One region of the Phyllobacterium sp. CL33Tsu genome, then DNA from elsewhere that is predicted to be linked to it. Evidence: predicted binding sites of a transcription regulator. Region 1 holds the regulator's gene; the other holds the start of a gene.
The links. The regulator LexA, encoded in region 1, represses DNA repair genes until DNA is damaged. The targets are predictions, from matches to a motif close to TGTTCNNNNTGTGTTCNG.
Positions count from the first base shown of each region.

Region 1 (3,588 bases):
GGGTTTTTCCTTGGCAAACCTCAACTGGCCGCAACGCCGGTCGATGAGGCGATTGCGTCTCAAGCCTGGCAGACGGTCGCCAATATCCGCCAGCAACTTACGCAGCGTGTGCTTTCCCGCATCAAGGGGGAACCCGGCGATATTGCGGCTTCGCTGATTACCGGCCAGCGCGACGGCATCAGTGAGGCGACGAATGACGCAATGCGACTGAGCGGGCTTTCGCATATTCTTTCGATTTCCGGATTTCACATGGCGCTGGTGGCCGGCATCATCGTCGGCTCGCTTCGCGCCAGCATGGCCCTCTTTCCCGGCTTTGCAGCCCGCTATCCAATGAAAAAACTGGCGGCATTCGTCGCCCTTGCCGGTTCCGGTTTCTATCTCCTGCTCTCCGGCGCCGACGTAGCGGCACAGCGCAGTTTCGTGATGCTGGCGGTGATGCTCATTGCCATGATGGCCGATCGCGCGGCAATCTCCATGCGCAATCTCGCCATCGGCGCTTTGATCGCGATAGCGCTGCTTCCGCATGAAATTCTCGGACCGAGTTTCCAGATGTCATATTCGGCGACAGGCGCGCTCATTGCATATTACGGCTGGAGATCGCGCCGAAAGAACAGGTCAAACCGAACGAAAGGCGAGGGATTGCTTCTGCGTTTGCCGATGATGGCGGCAAGCCATGTCGGCGCTATCGCCATGACTTCGTTGGTTGCCGGGACGGCGAGCTCGATCTTCGCCGCCTACCATTTCAACAACACAGCGCCGCTTGGGCTTGTGGGCAACGCGCTGGCGCTGCCCGTTGTCTCGATCTTTGTGATGCCGTTTGCGGTGCTTGCTGTTCTTGCGATGCCATTTGATCTCGATTGGCTGCCGTTTGCTGTCATGGAACGCGGCATCGAATGGGTCATTGCGATCGCGAAGATGGTCAGCGCGCATTCGCCAAGCGGCAATTTCGGATCAATGCCGCAAACGAGCCTGCTTTTGATGACCGCGGGACTGGTCCTGCTCATGTTGCTGACAACGCGGCTGCGGCTCGTTGGATTTGCAGTAATGGCATTGGCCATAGTGCCGCTCCGCTCTGCACGTCCGCCGGATATAGTGATTGCTGAAGAGGGCAGGCTCGTCGCCTTGAGCGCCCCCGATGACACGCTGACGGTGAACCGTGCCACGGCAAGCCGGTTCACCCTCGATAACTGGCAGCAGGGGTACGGCGCAATTCGAGTGCTCACGCCGGCAAAGAATGGCGCATCGCCGGCCGATGGACAATTTGAGTGCGCCGACGGCGTGTGCCTGGCGAGGGAAGCCGGCGGCCTGATCGTCGCCTATACGGACGATCCGACCAAAAAATCAACGGCTTGTGCCGAGGGCGATATCGTCGTCCTTGCCTTTACCGGTCCCACAGCAACCTGCGAGCCGGGGGACGTTCTTGTAATTACGGCGCAGGACCTGGCGCTACGCGGTTCCGCAGAAATCAAGTTCGGCGACAACAAGGTCGATCCACCGTCCGGCCTTGATGCGGCTGCATTTGCTGTAGAACAACTGCAGGCACGCCTCCAGTCTGCAAACATTATCTACGCAGTAGGCTCCCCGCAGCGCCCCTGGAACGCCTATCGGGTCTTCTCCCGCACCGCCCGTAATCTTGCGGAGCAAAAACCGCAGCGGCGTGCCGCAAAGACCAAGCCACCGGCAGACGATCAGGAAAACCCGATACGTCAGTAACGGCGGATCAAACCGACCAGCTTGCCCTGCACGCGCACCCGATCCGGCCCGAATATGCGCGTCTCATAGGCCGGATTGGCGGCCTCGAGAGCAATCGATGCCCCTTTGCGCCGAAAGCGCTTCAAGGTTGCCTCTTCGTCATCGACAAGCGCAACCACGATTTCACCGGGATTGGCGGTGTCGCCGCGCCGAATGACGACCGTGTCGCCGTCGAAGATGCCCGCCTCGATCATGGAATCGCCCTTGACCTCCAGCGCATAATGCTCCCCGCTGCCGATCATGTCCGGCGGCAGGCCAATCATATGCGTCTGATTCTGGATGGCGGAGATTGGTACACCGGCCGCGATCCGGCCCATGACGGGTATGTTGACGATCGTCGGCGCACCGTCGTCATCCGAAGCGCGTGGCTGCGGGCGGGGGGGGGCGACATTGCGGCCGAGGCTGCCCTCGATCACGCTTGGCGAAAATTTCTTTTGCGCATTGAGACCAGGCGCAATTGAATCCGGCAGGCGCAGGACTTCCAGCGCCCGCGCACGGTTAGCAAGCCGTCGAATGAAACCTCGTTCCTCGAGCGCTGTTATCAGCCGATGTATCCCTGATTTGGACGCAAGGTCCAATGCATCCTTCATCTCGTCGAAGGATGGAGGGATGCCGGTTTCCTTAAGACGCTCATGGATAAAGAGCAGAAGTTCGTGTTGTTTACGCGTGAGCATCGGCGATCCTTCGAAACGGAATCGGAAAAACAAAACCAGAACAAACACTATCTGTTCCAGTTGTGTTCCACAAGTATTAATATGTCGTGTAGAAGGAGTGCGCCGATATCCAAATAGCGCATCTGGCCCGTTGCCGGCACATGCGCGATGAACAACGCCGATGCGTCAGTACTTGCCGACGACGTTGAAGAACACACCGCGGTCGTTGAGCGTCAGGTCGCGCAGATCGTCGGAGAAATTCCCGAAATTATAGCCGACGCCGACCTTGAAGTTGTCACCGACGTGGCGATAAACGGCGGTGAGCACGCCAAGATCTGTCGTATCCGCCTCGGCCATGTGCATAACCCGCCCTTCCAGCAAGGCGTCCCATTTCTTGACGATGTGAAAATCGGTTCGAACAATGCCGAGATGCGCTGAGGAAGTCTGCCAATCGGAGAATGCGTCGAGATCGTCCTGAAGCCGCTCGCGCACTTGACCGTAGCGGAAGCCGTATTTCGCGCCGACGGACAGCCAGGGAACGAGATCGTAGGTGAAATCGGCGGAAAGAATGTTGCTGCGCTGTGCTGGCCCGTATTCGTCGCCGGTCACCGCGCTGACCTGATCCTCGCCCGGAAGATCATAAAGCCACGTATATTTGAAGAGGGCGTTCAGCCGGTCATTTGTGATCGGACGGTAAGCATACCGGAATAGAGGGAGGAACGCCTTCGCTGCTGGCCGTCGCCGTATTGACGATCTTGCCGGTGTCGAGGTCGTCCTGTTTGATCGTATATTCGGCGGTACAGGTCAGCGTGGCCTTTGCCGGCAACCCGCCGGGCGGCAGCGGATCGCATTTTACCGTATATCTGTCGTCCGTGACCACAATGGGTTTGGTGATCGTCCCATTGCCGGTATTGGTGACGGTGTATTTATAGACGATCTTCTCGCCGACGGCCGAATAGGGATTGGGTGTGATCTTTATGTCCAAGCCCATGACAGGAAGACGATAAGCCGTGGCCGACACTTTTGGAGATGAGAACTTGCTGGTAGCGGCGGCTGCGGTATTGGTTACCTTGTTGGCGTCGAGATCGGCCTGAACGACCGTGTAGGACGCCGAGCATGCGATCGACGCGTTTGGTAAAAGTCCGCCGACCGGAAGGGAAGGACAGGTGACGCTACTGATTTT
Region 1 is NZ_FORJ01000003.1:241,396-244,983, forward strand. Features, by position in the region: gene BM074_RS13845 (ComEC/Rec2 family competence protein) at 1-1,713, shown strand, start outside; gene lexA (transcriptional repressor LexA) at 1,707-2,426, opposite strand; gene BM074_RS13855 (hypothetical protein) at 2,592-3,014, opposite strand; gene BM074_RS13860 (DUF7507 domain-containing protein) at 3,082-3,588, opposite strand, start outside.

Region 2 (3,588 bases), 150 kb from region 1:
CCGCTCGAGGAAGCGCAGCTCTATTTCAACCAGGAAGGCAAGGTTCAGTCGCTCGAAATCTTCGCTGACAATCCCGACAATATCGATGCGCTGAAGAAGCCGGTCGAGGATGCTGCGCAGCGGGCGCTGATGCTCACCGACTGGCGTCAACGCAACCAGACCTTCTTCTCCGCGCTTCAAGTCGAGCGCAACGTAATGTTCATGATCCTGACGCTGATCGTGCTCGTTGCGGCACTCAATATCATCTCCGGCTTGATCATGCTGGTGAAGGACAAGGGACACGATATCGCCATTCTCAGAACGATGGGAGCGACGCGCAATTCGATCCTGCGTATCTTCCTGATGACCGGCGCGGCCATCGGTGTGACCGGCACGCTCGCAGGCGTCGTGCTTGGCGTAGTCGTTTGCCTGAACGTCGAGCGAATTAGGGAATTCTTTTCCTGGCTGTCCGGAACCACCCTGTTTAATCCGGAACTCTATTTTCTCAGCACGCTTCCGGCCAAGATGGACTTCAACGAGACGTTTTCTGTCATCCTCATGGCGCTGGTTCTATCATTCCTTGCAACCCTTTTTCCCGCCTGGCGCGCAGCCAAGCTCGATCCAGTTGAAGCCCTGAGGTACGAATAGATGGCAGCCGGTCCCATTCTTCAACTGACGGGCGTCGGCCGTCGGTACAATGAGATCGACCGCGAATTGGTGATCCTCAACGACGCAAATTTCGCGCTGGGCAAGGGCGAGATGGTGGCCCTTGTCGCACCGTCGGGCGCCGGCAAGTCGACCCTGCTTCATACGGCCGGACTTCTGGAGCGGCCCGACAGCGGCGATGTGATTCTTTCCGGAAGGTCGTGCGGCACGCTTTCTGATGAAGAACGTACCGCAATCCGCCGCAACGACATTGGCTTCGTCTACCAGTTTCATCATCTCCTGCCGGAGTTTTCCGCACTTGAAAACGTGATGATGCCGCAGATGATTCGCGGTATGAAGCCAGGGATAGCGGCTGAGCGGGCGCAGCAGCTCCTCGATTACATGAAGGTCGGGGCGAGGGCTTCGCACCGGCCGAGCGAACTTTCGGGCGGCGAGCAGCAGCGTGTGGCGATCGCACGTGCGGTCGCTAACGCGCCGCTGGTGCTCCTGGCTGACGAGCCTACCGGCAATCTCGATCCTGTTACCTCGTCCTATGTGTTTGAAGCTCTGGAGGCGCTCGTTCGCCAATCCGGGCTTTCGGCGATGATCGCGACACACAATTTCGATCTCGCCCGCCGCATGGACCGGCGCGTGACCCTGAAGGACGGCAAGATCACCGATCTTTGATCCCCCGGGGATTTTGGAGCCTGACCGTCACGTCCGAAATGAAGCGTGCGGTCAGATAATTCTGTTCAAATACGCTTCGCTGCGGACATCGTTCACCTTCTCTTAAGATTTTGCAAACCATAGCGCCAAACCGCGCTTTGGTTTGCTTGACTTTGGAACAAAAATAGAACAAAACATATACATAGAGACAACGAAGAAGGGTTTTACCGATGAGCGAACTTTTCCAGGACGTCATGTCATTCGTTACTGTCAGCCTGTTCATTGCTACTTTCGCCATGTGGGTCAGCGTTATCTGAAAATCTGAGATCGCGCGGCAGAGCGTCAGCCCGCGCGATCTTGCTCTATCCACTGTTGCGGTCGGGCAAGAACCCCAATACGGGTGGACACCGTGTGGCGCTTGTTCGACTATGCCTCAGCGGTGAATCAGTTCTCCGTTCAATATCCGGAGACGACAATTGGCAGACGGGCAGGGCAATGGTGGCAAGGCAAACGCGCAGGCGCTGCGATTCGTCCACCTCAGGGTTCACTCCGCCTATTCGCTGCTCGAAGGCGCATTGCAGGTTCCCAAGGTCATCGACCTTGCGGTTGCCAGCAAGTTTCCGGCGCTGGCAATCACCGATACGAACAACCTCTTCGGCGCACTCGAGTTTGCGCAGAAGGGTTCGAAAGCAGGATTGCAGCCTATCATCGGTTGCCAGCTCGACATTGCTTTCCACGACCAGGCCGAAGAAAGCCGCAGCGCCAATCGGCGTGAAGCGCTTGGCCTTGCCCCGCTCGTATTGATAGCCGCCACCGAGGCTGGCTATGCCAATCTCGTTCGCCTCGTCAGCCGTGCCTACCTTGAATCACCTGCTGGCGATCCAATTCACATCGCGGCGGACTGGCTTCCCGGCAGAACCGACGGCATCATTGCCTTGACGGGCGGACCGGAGGGGCCGATCGCCAAAGCGATCAAGGACGACCGCAGTGACCGGGCCCGCCAGCGCCTGAGCCTGTTGCGGTCGCAGTTCGGGGACAGGCTATATGTCGAATTACAGCGACATGCGGGGTACGATCGTGCTCTGGAGGCAGCGCAGGTCGAACTGGCCTATGAGCTGGAGTTGCCGCTTGTAGCGACGAACGATGTCTTCTTTTCAAAGAGCGAAGATTACGAGGCGCACGATGCGCTGCTTGCCATTGCCTCGGGTTCGCTCCTCTCCATCGACGACCGGCGGCGCCTCACGTCGGACCACTATCTGAAAAGCGAAGCGGAGATGGTGGCGCTCTTCGCCGATCTGCCGGAGGCAATCGAAAACAGTGTCGAGATAGCGCTGCGTTGTTCCTATTATCCCAAGAATCGCGCTCCTATCCTGCCGCGCTTTACCGGCGAAAGCGATGATCCCGATGCGGCCCTCCAGGCGGAGGCCGATGAGCTCGCCCGGCAGGCGCGGGAAGGGCTTGCCCAGCGTATCCAACAACAGGGCCTGGCTGAGGGCCATACGCCCGAGCAATATGCAGAACGGCTCGAGTACGAGATCTCGATCATCACCCGGATGAAATATCCGGGCTACTTTCTCATCGTTTCTGACTTCATCAAATGGGCAAAAGCCCATGACATTCCGGTCGGGCCGGGTCGCGGCTCGGGTGCGGGTTCGCTCGTCGCCTATGCGCTGACGATCACCGACGTCGATCCGTTGCGCTTTTCGCTTCTGTTCGAGCGCTTTCTCAATCCCGATCGCGTGTCGATGCCGGACTTTGACATCGATTTCTGCCAGGAGAGGCGCGATGAAGTCATCCGCTATGTCCAGGGCAAGTATGGCCGCGATCAGGTGGCGCAGATCATCACGTTCGGAACACTGCAGGCCCGCGCCGTGCTGCGCGATGTCGGGCGCGTTCTCGAAATGCCCTATGGCCAGGTCGACCGCCTGACCAAGATGGTTCCGGCCAACCCCGCCAACCCGGTTACGCTGTCGAAAGCCATCGAGGATGAGCCGCGTCTTCGCGAGGAGCGCGACAAGGAGCCGGTGGTCGAGCGTCTGCTCGATATTTCGCTAAAGCTCGAAGGACTTTATCGCCACGCCTCTACTCACGCAGCCGGTATCGTCATCGGCGACCGGCCGCTGTCGGAACTCGTGCCGATGTACCGCGATCCGCGTTCGGACATGCCGGTCACCCAGTTCAACATGAAGATGGTGGAAGAAGCGGGGCTCGTAAAGTTCGACTTCCTCGGCCTTAAGACGCTGACCGTGCTGCAAACCGCAGTCAACCTCGTCAAGCGGCGCGGAATCGCGGTCGACC
Region 2 is NZ_FORJ01000003.1:94,399-97,986, forward strand. Features, by position in the region: gene BM074_RS13145 (lipoprotein-releasing ABC transporter permease subunit) at 1-627, shown strand, start outside; gene BM074_RS13150 (ABC transporter ATP-binding protein) at 628-1,311, shown strand; gene dnaE (DNA polymerase III subunit alpha) at 1,767-3,588, shown strand, end outside.
Region 2: dnaE (DNA polymerase III subunit alpha) is a predicted target of LexA. The motif match lies at 1,476-1,493, and genes of this name have one in related genera.